4 regions of the Pseudomonas sp. G7(2022) genome follow, and region 1 is predicted to be linked to each of the others. Evidence: predicted binding sites of a transcription regulator. Region 1 holds the regulator's gene; each other region holds the start of a gene.
What was found. The regulator sigma-54, encoded in region 1, starts transcription at its own class of promoters, with help from an activator protein. The targets are predictions, from matches to a motif close to ANTGGCATNNANNTTGCTNT.
Positions count from the first base shown of each region.

Region 2: a site for sigma-54 is predicted at 1,773-1,792, ahead of NE357_RS08875 (circularly permuted type 2 ATP-grasp protein). Genes of this name have one in related genera too.
Region 3: a site for sigma-54 is predicted at 1,529-1,548, ahead of flgB (flagellar basal body rod protein FlgB). Genes of this name have one in related genera too.
Region 4: a site for sigma-54 is predicted at 1,257-1,276, ahead of NE357_RS07690 (flagellar basal body rod protein FlgF). Genes of this name have one in related genera too.

Region 1 is NZ_CP109659.1:1,007,899-1,010,863, forward strand. Features, by position in the region: gene rapZ (RNase adapter RapZ) at 1-201, opposite strand, end outside; gene ptsN (PTS IIA-like nitrogen regulatory protein PtsN) at 204-668, opposite strand; gene hpf (ribosome hibernation-promoting factor, HPF/YfiA family) at 680-988, opposite strand; gene NE357_RS04400 (RNA polymerase factor sigma-54) at 1,062-2,555, opposite strand; gene lptB (LPS export ABC transporter ATP-binding protein) at 2,742-2,965, opposite strand, start outside.
Region 2 is NZ_CP109659.1:1,941,486-1,944,450, forward strand. Features, by position in the region: gene speE (polyamine aminopropyltransferase) at 1-340, shown strand, start outside; gene NE357_RS08865 (hypothetical protein) at 558-791, shown strand; gene NE357_RS08870 (ribonuclease E inhibitor RraB) at 1,001-1,348, shown strand; gene NE357_RS08875 (circularly permuted type 2 ATP-grasp protein) at 1,826-2,965, shown strand, end outside.
Region 3 is NZ_CP109659.1:4,673,022-4,675,986, reverse strand. Features, by position in the region: gene NE357_RS21295 (chemotaxis protein CheV) at 1-474, shown strand, start outside; gene cheR (protein-glutamate O-methyltransferase CheR) at 522-1,349, shown strand; gene flgB (flagellar basal body rod protein FlgB) at 1,590-1,997, shown strand; gene flgC (flagellar basal body rod protein FlgC) at 2,001-2,444, shown strand; gene flgD (flagellar hook assembly protein FlgD) at 2,460-2,965, shown strand, end outside.
Region 4 is NZ_CP109659.1:1,701,183-1,704,147, forward strand. Features, by position in the region: gene NE357_RS07685 (sigma-54-dependent transcriptional regulator) at 1-1,019, shown strand, start outside; gene NE357_RS07690 (flagellar basal body rod protein FlgF) at 1,331-2,071, shown strand; gene flgG (flagellar basal-body rod protein FlgG) at 2,117-2,902, shown strand; gene flgH (flagellar basal body L-ring protein FlgH) at 2,956-2,965, shown strand, end outside.

The DNA.
Region 1 (2,965 bases):
GTGGCTTGGCAGGTTGCGTGCATCGATCGACACCGCGACCAGTGGTTGAGACAGTTCAGTATGAATCAGCGCGCGCTCCGCCAGCTCCGGCAACAGGCCGGCCGGCAGATTGTCGATGCAGTAGTAACCGTTGTCCTCAAGGACATCCAGTGCGGTGCTTTTGCCCGAGCCGGAACGGCCACTGACGATGATCAAGCGCATGTTTAGTGCCCGTTTTGCTCGTCCAGGACAACCTGATACAAGGCTTCGTTAGTCGTGGCGCGACGCAGTTTCTCGCGCACTTCCTTGCGGTCGAGCATGCTGGCTATCTGGCGCAGCAGCTCCAGGTGCGCATCGGTGGCAGCTTCCGGGACCAGCAACACGAACAGCAGGTCGACCGGTGCGCCATCGATGGCATCGAAATCTATTGGGGCTTCCAGGTGCATCAGGGCACTGATGGGCGATTCACAGCCCTTGAGGCGACAGTGGGGAATGGCGATGCCGTTGCCAAAACCCGTCGAGCCGAGTTTTTCACGGGCAATCAGCGCCTCGAAGACATCTTGCATCTCCAGATCCGGGACTTCCCGGGCGATCAGGTTGGCAATTTGTTCGAGGGCTTTCTTTTTACTGCCGCCCGGCACGTTCACCAGGGAACGGCCGGGGGTCAGGATGCTTTCAAGTCGGATCATGGGGGTGGGGGTTATCGACCGGTAGCGCCCTGGAGCAGGCTCTGGGTCTTTTCCTTATGCTTTTTGAGTTGTTTATCAAGCTTGTCGGTCAGCGCGTCGATCGCTGCGTACATATCGGTATGTTCCGCGTTTGCGACGACCTCGTTGCCGGGAATATGCAGCGTGGCTTCGATTTTCTGCTTCAGCTTTTCGACGCACATCGTGACTTGCACGTTGGTGATCTTGTCGAAATGTCCCTCAAGCCTCTTGAGCTTTTGCTCAACGTACTCACGGAGAGGTTGGGTAACTTCCAGTTGGTGTCCACTGATGTTGACTTGCATACAGCTTCTCCTTCGTTGCCAGTGCATAAAGCGGCAGGCCGAAGAGCCTGCCACTGGAACGCTGTAACGTGGCTTACATCAACCGCTTGCGTTCGCTCGAAGGCGCGATTCCCAGGGATTCGCGGTACTTGGCGACGGTGCGGCGAGCCACCTGAATGCCTTGTGCCTCCAGTAAACCAGCGATCTTGCTGTCACTCAACGGCTTTTTCTGATTTTCCGCGGCGACCAGTTTCTTGATGATCGCGCGGATCGCCGTGGACGAGCATTCGCCGCCTTCGGAGGTGCTGACATGGCTGGAGAAAAAGTATTTCAGTTCATATATGCCCCGCGGGGTATGCATGAATTTTTGCGTGGTCACCCGGGAAATCGTCGACTCGTGCATACCCACCGCTTCAGCGATGTCGTGCAGCACCAGTGGCTTCATGGCTTCGTCGCCGTACTCCAGGAATCCGCGCTGATGTTCGACGATCTGAGTGGCTACCTTCATCAGGGTTTCGTTGCGACTCTGCAGACTCTTGATGAACCAGCGGGCTTCCTGCAACTGATTGCGCATGAAGGTATTGTCGGCGCTGGTGTCGGCGCGGCGCACGAAACCGGCGTATTGGGCGTTGACCCGCAGGCGTGGCACGGATTCCTGGTTCAGCTCGACGAGCCAGCGCTCGTTGTCCTTGCGCACGATCACGTCGGGTACCACGTATTCGGCTTCGGTGGACTCGATTTGCGAGCCGGGGCGCGGGTTGAGGCTCTGGACCAGTTCGATGACCTGGCGCAGTTCATCTTCCTTGAGCTTCATGCGCCGCATCAACTGGCTGTAGTCGCGGCTGCCGAGCAGGTCGATGTAATCGGTGACCAGACGCTTGGCTTCCGCCAGCCAGGGGGTCTTGGTCGATAGCTGGCGCAATTGCAGCAGCAGGCATTCACTCAGGTTGCGGGCGCCGATGCCGGCGGGTTCAAACTGCTGGATGCGGTGCAGGACGGCTTCGATCTCGTCCAGCTCGATGTCGAGTTCCGGATCGAATGCGTCGAGAATTTCTTCGAGGGTTTCATCGAGGTAGCCCTGATTGTTGATGCAGTCGATCAGGGTGACAGCGATCAGGCGGTCGGTGTCGGACATCGGCGCCAGGTTCAGTTGCCACAGCAAGTGGCTTTGCAGGCTTTCACCGGCAGAGGTGCGGGTGGTGAAATCCCACTCGTCGTCATCGCTGCTGGGCAGGCTGCTGGCGCTGGTCTGGTAGACATCTTCCCAGGCGGTGTCCACAGGGAGTTCGTTGGGGATGCGCTCGTTCCATTCGCCGTCCTCGAGATTGTCGACCGTCGGCGCGGTTTCCTGATAGGAAGGTTCCTGGATCTCGGTGTTGGGTTTCTGTTCGGCGTTGTCGGCCAGCGGGTCGGAATTGTCGAAGTCGTCGCCGTCTTCCTGGCGTTCGAGCATCGGGTTGGATTCCAGCGCCTCCTGGATTTCCTGTTGCAGATCCAGGGTCGACAATTGGAGCAGGCGGATGGCCTGTTGCAGCTGCGGTGTCATCGTCAGCTGCTGGCCCATTCTCAAGACTAGCGATGGTTTCATGGCAGGGGCTTAACACCTTATTCGCCGGCGCTATGCGCCATCCACTACAGGGCGCCGGAGCGCCAAACTTAAGCAAATTATATGCCTGAAACTGTCGTGTTTGCCTAGAGCGCTGTAACAATAAAAGCCTATAAAAATGCGCTTCAACGTTACAGCACCCGGACGGCCGCTCGAATACCGTCGCGCTTACAGGCGGAACTCGTGACCCAGGTACACTTCCTTCACCAGATCGTTGGCGAGGATGGTCGCGGAGTCGCCTTCGGCAATCAGTTGGCCGTCGTTGACGATGTAGGCTGTTTCGCAAATATCCAGCGTCTCGCGGACGTTGTGGTCGGTGATCAGCACACCGATGCCCTTGGCCTTGAGGTGGTGGATGATCTGCTTGATGTCGCCCACGGAGATCGGGTCGA
Region 2 (2,965 bases), 930 kb from region 1:
GTGCCACCGCTGCCTTAACGAGGGCGGCATCCTCGTGACCCAGAACGGCACGCCGTTCATGCAGATCGACGAAGTGAAGACCACCGCCGGTCGCCTGCGCAGTCTGTTCCCGGACTGGCACTTCTATCAGGCGGCCGTGCCGACCTACATCGGCGGCTCGATGACCTTCGCCTGGGGCTCGACCAACCCGGCCTACCGCAAGCTGAGCCGCGAAGTTCTGCAACAGCGCTTCATCGGCAGCGGCATCGTCACCCGTTACTACAACCCGGAAATCCACATCGGCGCCTTCGCCTTGCCGCAATACGTGCTGCAAGCGGTAAACAAGCCAAGCAACGACTAAAAGCACTGTAAACCCCCTGTGGGAGCGGGCTTGCTCGCGAAGGCGTCTTATCATTCAACGCAGAGTTGACTGGTCGTCCGCTTTCGCGAGCAAGCCCGCTCCCACATGGGATAACTTTTTTTTCATGTTCGGCGGATGTAAACCTTTTGAACGATCATTCCTGACAAAAGTCGAGATAGATGTAAGCCCATTTGCGGGTTTGTTCGAGGAGGCTCCAATGCAAAAGTGGAAAGTCACTTTCGTGGATGATCACGGTGAAATTGTCGATGAAGTCTTCGAGCGTGCGGAATGCCCCAGCGATGATGAGGCTGCCCGTTTGATCAAGGAACGACTCCTCCCTGTCGCGGCCGCACTGGATCTGAACGATCTGGAAGGGCGAACCTCCGATGCAGGCGCCAAAAGCCTGAAAACCCAGAACAGCATAGAAATCCGCAGCATCACTCCCATCTGAAAATCTTCTTGTCTGTAACGCACCAGGCCTTGGCAGCGGCTCTATCTTGGGGCTACTCTGCAAGCGAGATCAGCGAAAGGATCGCTAAGGTCTGGTCTTGTCAGCTACATGCTTGTTTCCCGCGTGCAACCACGTTGCCGAAGTACTTAGGCCAAAGGCCCGGGGCGGGAATACGGAAAGTCTATCCATCTATGCGAGGGGGACGATTCATGAGCACAGCCTATCAAGAAGACATCAGCAGCAATGTTCTGCGCCGCATGAAAGAAGGCGGTTTCGATTTTTCCCGATTCCATCCCATCGAGTTCTACGCCATTTTCCCGGACGAGGAGCGGGCGCGCAGGGCGGCAGGCAAGTTTCGCGGTGAATCCATCAATGCCCAGGTCAGTGCGCGCGACGACGGCGCGTGGTCCCTGGAATTGAGCAAGGTGATGTACGCAACCTACGACGACATTGGCGATTTCGAGCAGGGCTTTTCGGCAGTGGTCGAGCCCTTGGGCGGTATTATCGAAGGCTGGGGCGTGAAACAGGAGATCCGCAACCGGCACCGTTTGAACTGATCACTCTCGCAACACGTCGAGCAACGGCTGACCTTCGGGTCGGCCGTTGTCGTTTCTGTCTCCTGAACGCTCCATGGCAAAACCCTGAAACAAGAATCCGGCGCAAAAAAAAGCCACCTGAGGGGGTGGCTGAAAGGGAAGACCGGAAGGAGAGGGAACCGGTCAGGGTTACGGTCGGGAGGGCTGCCGAGGCAAGCCGGATCAGTGAGGCTGCGTACTTCGTCAGCGACGTTTTTGCAGCGGATGCGCGGATTATCCGCAGCCGGCGCCGGGCAGTGAAATCAACTCTGACTATGCTGGTGATAGGCGACGGGACTGCGTCGCAATGAAGCGGGGGCGATCAGGTTGGGGCATTTGCCGCACAGGAATGGTGCGGTGCGTGTGGCGTGAATATCCAACCGATTGAAATCAAAGCGTTTATGCCGATGGCACGGGCCTTGCGAAGGCCTGTATGTCCGGGGTGACAAGGAGTACGGCATGATCCGCACCTATTTTGATGAAATGTACGATGCCGGCGGCCAGATCCGCCCGCATTACCGGGAGTTTGCCCGCTGGCTGGCCGAGACACCTGACGAGCTGCTGGCCCAGCGGCGACGCGAGGCCGATCTGCTGTTCCATCGTGCCGGTATCACGTTCACGCTCTACGGGGACGAGCAAGGGACAGAGCGTCTGATTCCCTTCGACACCATTCCGCGCAGCATTCCGGCCAGTGAATGGCGGATCGTCGAGCGCGGCTGTATTCAGCGGGTCAAGGCGTTGAACATGTTCCTCGCCGACCTTTACCACGAGCAACGCATCATCAAGGCCGGGATCATTCCCGCCGAGCAGGTGCTGGCCAACGAGCAATATCAGTTGGCGATGCAGGGGCTGGATCTGCACCGCGATATCTATTCGCACATCTCCGGCGTCGATCTGGTGCGCGACGGCGACGGCACCTATTACGTACTCGAGGACAACCTGCGTACGCCCAGCGGCGTGAGCTACATGCTCGAAGACCGCAAGATGATGATGCGCCTGTTCCCTGAACTGTTCGCGGCCCAGCGCATCGCCCCGATCGACCATTACCCGAACCTGCTGCTCGACACCCTGAAAAGCTCAAGCCCGATCGACGACCCGAGCGTCGTGGTGCTGACGCCGGGCCGCTTCAACAGTGCGTTTTTCGAGCATGCGTTCCTGGCCCGGGAAATGGGCGTGGAACTGGTCGAAGGCGCCGATCTGTTCGTGCGCGACGACAAGGTCTTCATGCGCACCACCGACGGCCCGAAAGCGGTGGACGTGATCTACCGCCGGCTCGACGACGCGTTCCTCGACCCGCTGGCCTTCCGCCCGGATTCGATGCTCGGCGTACCAGGGCTGCTGTCATCATATCGCTCCGGCAATGTAGTGCTGGCCAATGCCATCGGCACCGGCGTGGCGGACGACAAATCGGTGTACCCGTTCGTCACCGAGATGATCCGTTTCTACCTCGGCGAAGAGCCGATCCTGAAGAACGTGCCGACCTGGCAATGCCGCAACCCGTCTGAACTTTCCCATGTGCTGGCCAATCTTCCGGATCTGGTGGTCAAGGAAACCCAGGGTTCCGGCGGTTACGGAATGCTCGTGGGGCCGGCGGCGACG
Region 3 (2,965 bases), 2.7 Mb from region 1:
GCGGAAGTCGCACCGACACCGGAAGCGATTTCGGTCGGCGTGGTGGATGTCGAGACCCAGAGCAAGGCGCTGTCGCTGCGGGTACTGACGGTCGATGACTCGTCGGTGGCGCGCAAGCAGGTGACGCGTTGCCTGCAGACGGTCGGTGTCGAAGTGGTGGCGTTGAACGACGGCAAGCAGGCGCTGGATTACCTGCGCAAGCTGGTCGATGAGGGCAAGAAGCCGGAAGAAGAGTTCCTGATGATGATTTCCGACATCGAAATGCCGGAGATGGACGGGTACACCCTGACGGCGGAAATCCGCGGCGATCCTCGCATGCAAAAGCTTCATATCATCCTGCATACTTCGTTGTCGGGTGTGTTCAACCAGGCGATGGTCAAGAAGGTCGGTGCCGATGACTTCCTGGCCAAATTCCGTCCTGATGACCTGGCATCCCGGGTAGTCGACCGGATCAAAGCAGCAGATATCAGCTAGGGGCCTTTTGCCCCTGGCGTTCAACACGATTTAAGAGGCGGCATCATTTGTCTACGGGTAATTTGGATTTCGAACAGTTCCGGGTCTTCCTGGAAAAAGCCTGTGGCATTTTGCTCGGTGAAAACAAGCAGTACCTGGTGTCGAGCCGTCTCAACAAACTGATGGAGCAGCAAGGCATCAAGTCCCTGGGTGAGCTGGTACAGCGCATCCAGACACAGCCGCGCAGCGGTTTGCGCGAGCAGGTGGTCGATGCCATGACGACCAACGAAACCCTGTGGTTTCGCGACACCTATCCGTTTGAAGTCTTGAAGAACAAGGTGCTGCCCGAGGCAATCAAGGCGGCTCCCAACCAGCGTCTGCGGATCTGGTCGGCGGCCTGCTCGTCGGGTCAGGAACCCTATTCGCTGTCGATGTCGATCGACGAGTTCGAGCGGACCAACATCGGTCAGTTGAAGATGGGCGTGCAGATCGTCGCCACCGATCTGTCCGGCAGCATGCTGACCAACTGCAAGACCGGCGAGTACGACAGCCTGGCGATCGGTCGCGGCTTGTCCGCCGATCGTCTGCAGCGCTACTTCGACCCGAAAGGGCCCGGACGCTGGGTGATCAAGGCGCCGATCAAGAACCGGGTGGAATTCCGCTCGTTCAACCTGCTCGACAGCTACGCAAGCCTGGGCAAGTTCGACATCGTGTTCTGCCGCAACGTGCTGATCTACTTCTCCGCCGAGGTGAAGAAAGACATCCTGTTGCGCATTCACAGCACGCTGAAGCCGGGCGGCTATCTGTTCCTTGGCGCTTCCGAAGCGCTGAACGGTTTGCCGGATCATTACCAGATGGTCCAGTGCAGCCCGGGAATCATCTACCAGGCGAAGTGATCAAGACCGGCAACACAAGAAACGGGAGTCCTCAGGGCTTCCGTTTTTTTATGCCTGAAGGTTTTGCCGGTGGCGGCAGGCGGCAGAAAAGCGGCAGCCGGCGGAAACCGGTTGCCGCTTTTCTGGCATTGCCGCGTCGTCTGTTCAGTGCAAAGCCCCGTAATCCGGGGCTTTCTAAAGCTGGCACGACGCTTGCTATAACCCTGTTACGAAAAATCCGGTCACCTGAAGGTTCCCGACATGAGCATCAGCTTCGATAAAGCGCTCGGCATTCACGAAAAGGCTCTGGGCTTCCGCGCCCAGCGTGCCGAAGTGCTGGCCAACAACATCGCCAACGCCGACACCCCGAACTACAAGGCTCGGGATCTGGACTTCTCCAAAGTGCTCGAAGCACAGAGCCAGAAGAACGCCAATGGCACCATCGCCCTGAACATGACCAACAGCCGTCACATTGAGGCTGAGGGCCTGGGCAATGGCGACGAGTCGCTGATGTATCGCACGCCGATGCAGCCGTCGATCGACCAGAACACCGTGGATGCCCAACTGGAACAGTCGAACTACGCGCAAAACGCCGTCGGCTTCCAGGCCAGCTTCACGCTGCTCAACAGCAAATTCAAAGGGCTGGTGTCAGCCCTGCGCGGAGAGTAATCCATGTCCCTGTCCAGCGTTTTCAACATTGCCGGCAGCGGCATGAGCGCCCAGACCACGCGTTTGAACACCGTGGCCTCGAACATCGCCAACGCCGAGACCGTCTCGTCGAGCATCGACCAGACCTACCGTGCCCGTCACCCGGTATTCGCCACCATGTTCCAGGGTGGTCAGAGCGGTGGCAGCAATTCGCTGTTCCAGAACCAGGACGCGGCAGGTCAAGGCGTGCAGGTCCTGGGCGTGGTCGAAGACCAGAGCAACCTCGAAGCGCGCTACGAGCCGAATCATCCGGCAGCCGACGCCAAGGGCTACGTCTACTACCCGAACGTCAACGTGGTGGAAGAAATGGCTGACATGATTTCCGCGAGCCGGTCGTTCCAGACCAACGCCGAAATGATGAACACCGCCAAAACCATGATGCAGAAGGTACTGACCCTCGGTCAGTAATAAGGGGCGACTGCCATGAGCGTTACCGATACCACCAGCAGCCTGACGATGAAGGACATACTGGCCAACTCTTCGAAGAAGACCAGTAGCACCACCACCGGCGGCATTGCTTCGGCCACCAACAGTGCGACCGGCGGCCAGGCCCTGGGCAAGGATGCGTTTCTGCAACTGCTGGTGACCCAGCTGAAGAACCAGAACCCGCTCGACCCGCAGGACAACAGTGCATTCGTTGCGCAGTTGGCGCAGTTCAGCAGCCTCGAGGGCATCACTACCCTCAACAGTACCGTCAGTTCGCTGGCCGGCAACTACAACTCCTCGCAAGCGTTGCAGGCGTCGTCGCTGGTCGGCCGTAATGTGATCGTGCAGACCAACACGGTTCAACTGGACGATCCGAGCAAAGGCATGACCGGTTCGGTCACCGTCCCGTCGTCGATTGCCGGCGGCACCGTCACCATCACCGACAGCAGTGGCACGGCGATTCGCACCATCGATCTGGGCAGTCGCGCCGCAGGTGCCGCGAG
Region 4 (2,965 bases), 690 kb from region 1:
TGACCTTGCACCGGGCGGACCGTGTCGGCGAGCGCATCTATAACGTGCGCAAGCAAGAGTTGCGTGGCTTCGACAGTATCTTCCAGAGCTCGAAAGTGATGGCGGCGGTGGTGCGCGAAGCCCGGCGCATGGCACCGCTGGATGCGCCGTTGTTGATTGAAGGCGAAACCGGCACCGGCAAGGAATTGCTGGCGCGTGCCTGTCACCTGGCGAGTCCGCGCGGGCAGTCGCCGCTGATGGCGCTCAATTGTGCGGGGCTGCCGGAGTCGATGGCCGAGACCGAGCTGTTCGGCTATGGCCCTGGTGCCTTTGAAGGGGCGCGGGCCGAAGGCAAGCTCGGATTGCTTGAGCTGACGGCGGGCGGCACGCTGTTCCTTGATGGCGTTGGCGAAATGAGCCCGCGCTTGCAGGTGAAATTGCTGCGCTTCCTGCAGGACGGCTGCTTCCGGCGTGTAGGCAGTGATGAAGAGGTTTATCTGGATGTGCGGGTGATCTGCGCCACCCAGGTGGATCTGTCGGAGCTGTGTGCGAGAGGGGAATTTCGCCAGGATCTGTATCACCGTTTGAACGTGCTGTCGCTGCACATTCCGCCCTTGCGCGAATGCCTCGACGGTTTGACGCCGCTGGTCGAGCACTTCCTCGATCAGGCCAGCCGGCAGATCGGCTGCCCGCTGCCGAAACTGGCGCCGACGGCAATGGACCGGCTCAGTCACTACCATTGGCCGGGCAACGTTCGGCAACTGGAGAACGTGCTCTTCCAGGCGGTGTCGCTGTGTGATGGCGGGACGGTCAAGGCCGAACATATTCGTCTGCCGGACTATGGCGTGCGTCAGCCGCTTGGCGACTTCTCGCTGGAGGGCGGGTTGGACGAGATTGTCGGGCGCTTCGAGAAAGCGGTGCTGGAGCGACTGTATTCCGAACATCCAAGCAGTCGGCAGTTGGGCAAGCGGCTCGGGGTTTCGCACACCACGATTGCCAACAAGCTGCGTGAATATGAAGTCGGCAAGAGTGAGTCTTAACCGGTAATTGCATCGCTTCTGATGGCCTCATCGCGAGCAGGCTCGCTCCCACAGTGGAAATGCGATCTCTTGTGGGAGCGAGCTTGCTCGCGAAAGCGGTAGTCCGGGCAACCTCCGCGTCGGTGTTTGCCGCCAAGCGGCATGACACCGCCGGTTTTTCGTCTTCGATACATTCCCCCAAACCCCGCCAATTCCCTCAAGTCCTTTGTTTATCGGGTCCCTGGCCGCCAGAAAAAAGTTGGTCTGCAAATTGCTTGTGGGTCAGCAGTACAGCGGTGGGCGGCAAACGTCCGGCATGCAGAGGAAAGAGTGTGGACAAGTACCTTTATGTGGCAATGACCGGCGCCAGCCAGAACGCACTGGCGCAAAAGGCTCATGCCAACAACCTGGCGAACATCTCCACCAATGGTTTTCAGCGCGACCTGGAGCAGGCGCGTTCGATGCCGGTGTTCGGTGACAGCTTTCCGGCGCGTGCGTTTGCCATGAGCGAGCGGCCCGCCACCGATTTTACCCCGGGCTCGCTGGTGCAGACCGGGCGTGATCTCGACGTGGCCGTCAGCGGAAACGGCTTCATTGCCGTGCAGAACCCTAGCGGCGGCGAAAGCTACGTGCGCACCGGCAGCCTGAACATCGACGCCCTCGGCGTACTGCGCGCCGGCAACGGCATGCCGGTACTGGGCAATGGCGGTCCGATTGCCATTCCACCGGAGCAGCAGGTGGAAGTCGGTGAAGACGGCACCATCAGTATCCGTGCGATGGGCGAAGGCCCGCGCGTCATGGCCGAAGTCGACCGGATCAAACTGGTCAACCCGGACATCAAGAACATGAACAAGGGCCTGGACGGTTCGATTTACACCAAGGACGGCCAGCCTGCGCCGGCCGACGCCAACGTCAAACTGGTGTCGGGTTTCCTGGAGTCGAGCAACGTCAATGCCGTGGAAGAGATGACCTCGGTGCTGGCCCTGGCCAAGCAGTTCGAGTTGCACGTCAAGATGATGAACACCGCCAAAGACGACGACCAGGCCATGGCTCGGGTCTTGCAGATCAGCTAATTATCAGAACGTCGCGCCGTAAAACAGGCGCACGAGGAGAATCGAATGCTTCCGGCTCTATGGGTTGCCAAAACCGGTCTGTCCGCCCAGGACACCAACCTGACCACCATTTCCAACAACCTGGCAAACGTGTCGACCACGGGTTTCAAGCGTGACCGCGCCGAGTTCCAGGACCTGCTGTATCAGATCAAGCGTCAGCCAGGCGCCCAGTCGACCCAGGACAGCGAACTGCCGTCGGGTCTGCAAGTGGGTACCGGTGTGCGCATTGTCGGCACCCAGAAAAACTTCACCGCCGGTAGCCTGCAAACCACCGAGCAGCCGCTGGACATGGCCATCGATGGTCGTGGCTTCTTCCAGATCCTGCAGCCGGACGGCACCACGTCCTACACCCGTGACGGTACTTTCCACCTCGATTCCAATGGCCAGATCGTCAACGCCAGCGGTTTCGCGCTGGAGCCGGCGATTGTCATCCCGAACAACGCCCAGACCTTCACTGTCGGCCGCGACGGCACCGTATCGATCACCGTTGCCGGCAACCCGGCCGCCCAGGTGATCGGCAACCTGCAAACCGCCGACTTCATCAACCCGGCCGGTCTGCAAGCGGTGGGCAACAACCTGTTCCTGGAAACCGCCGCTTCCGGTGCGCCGCAAGTCGGCACTCCGGGCCTGAACGGTTTCGGTACCACCCTGCAGAACACCCTGGAAACCTCCAACGTCAGCACCGTGGAAGAGATGGTCAACATGATCACCACCCAGCGCGCGTACGAGATGAACTCCAAGGTGATCTCCACCGCCGACCAGATGCTCTCGTTCGTAACGCAGAATCTGTAATCAAGTCTATGAGGCGGTCATGAGGCCGCCTGCAACACCGTGAGGTAAGGGTCATGAAGCGCT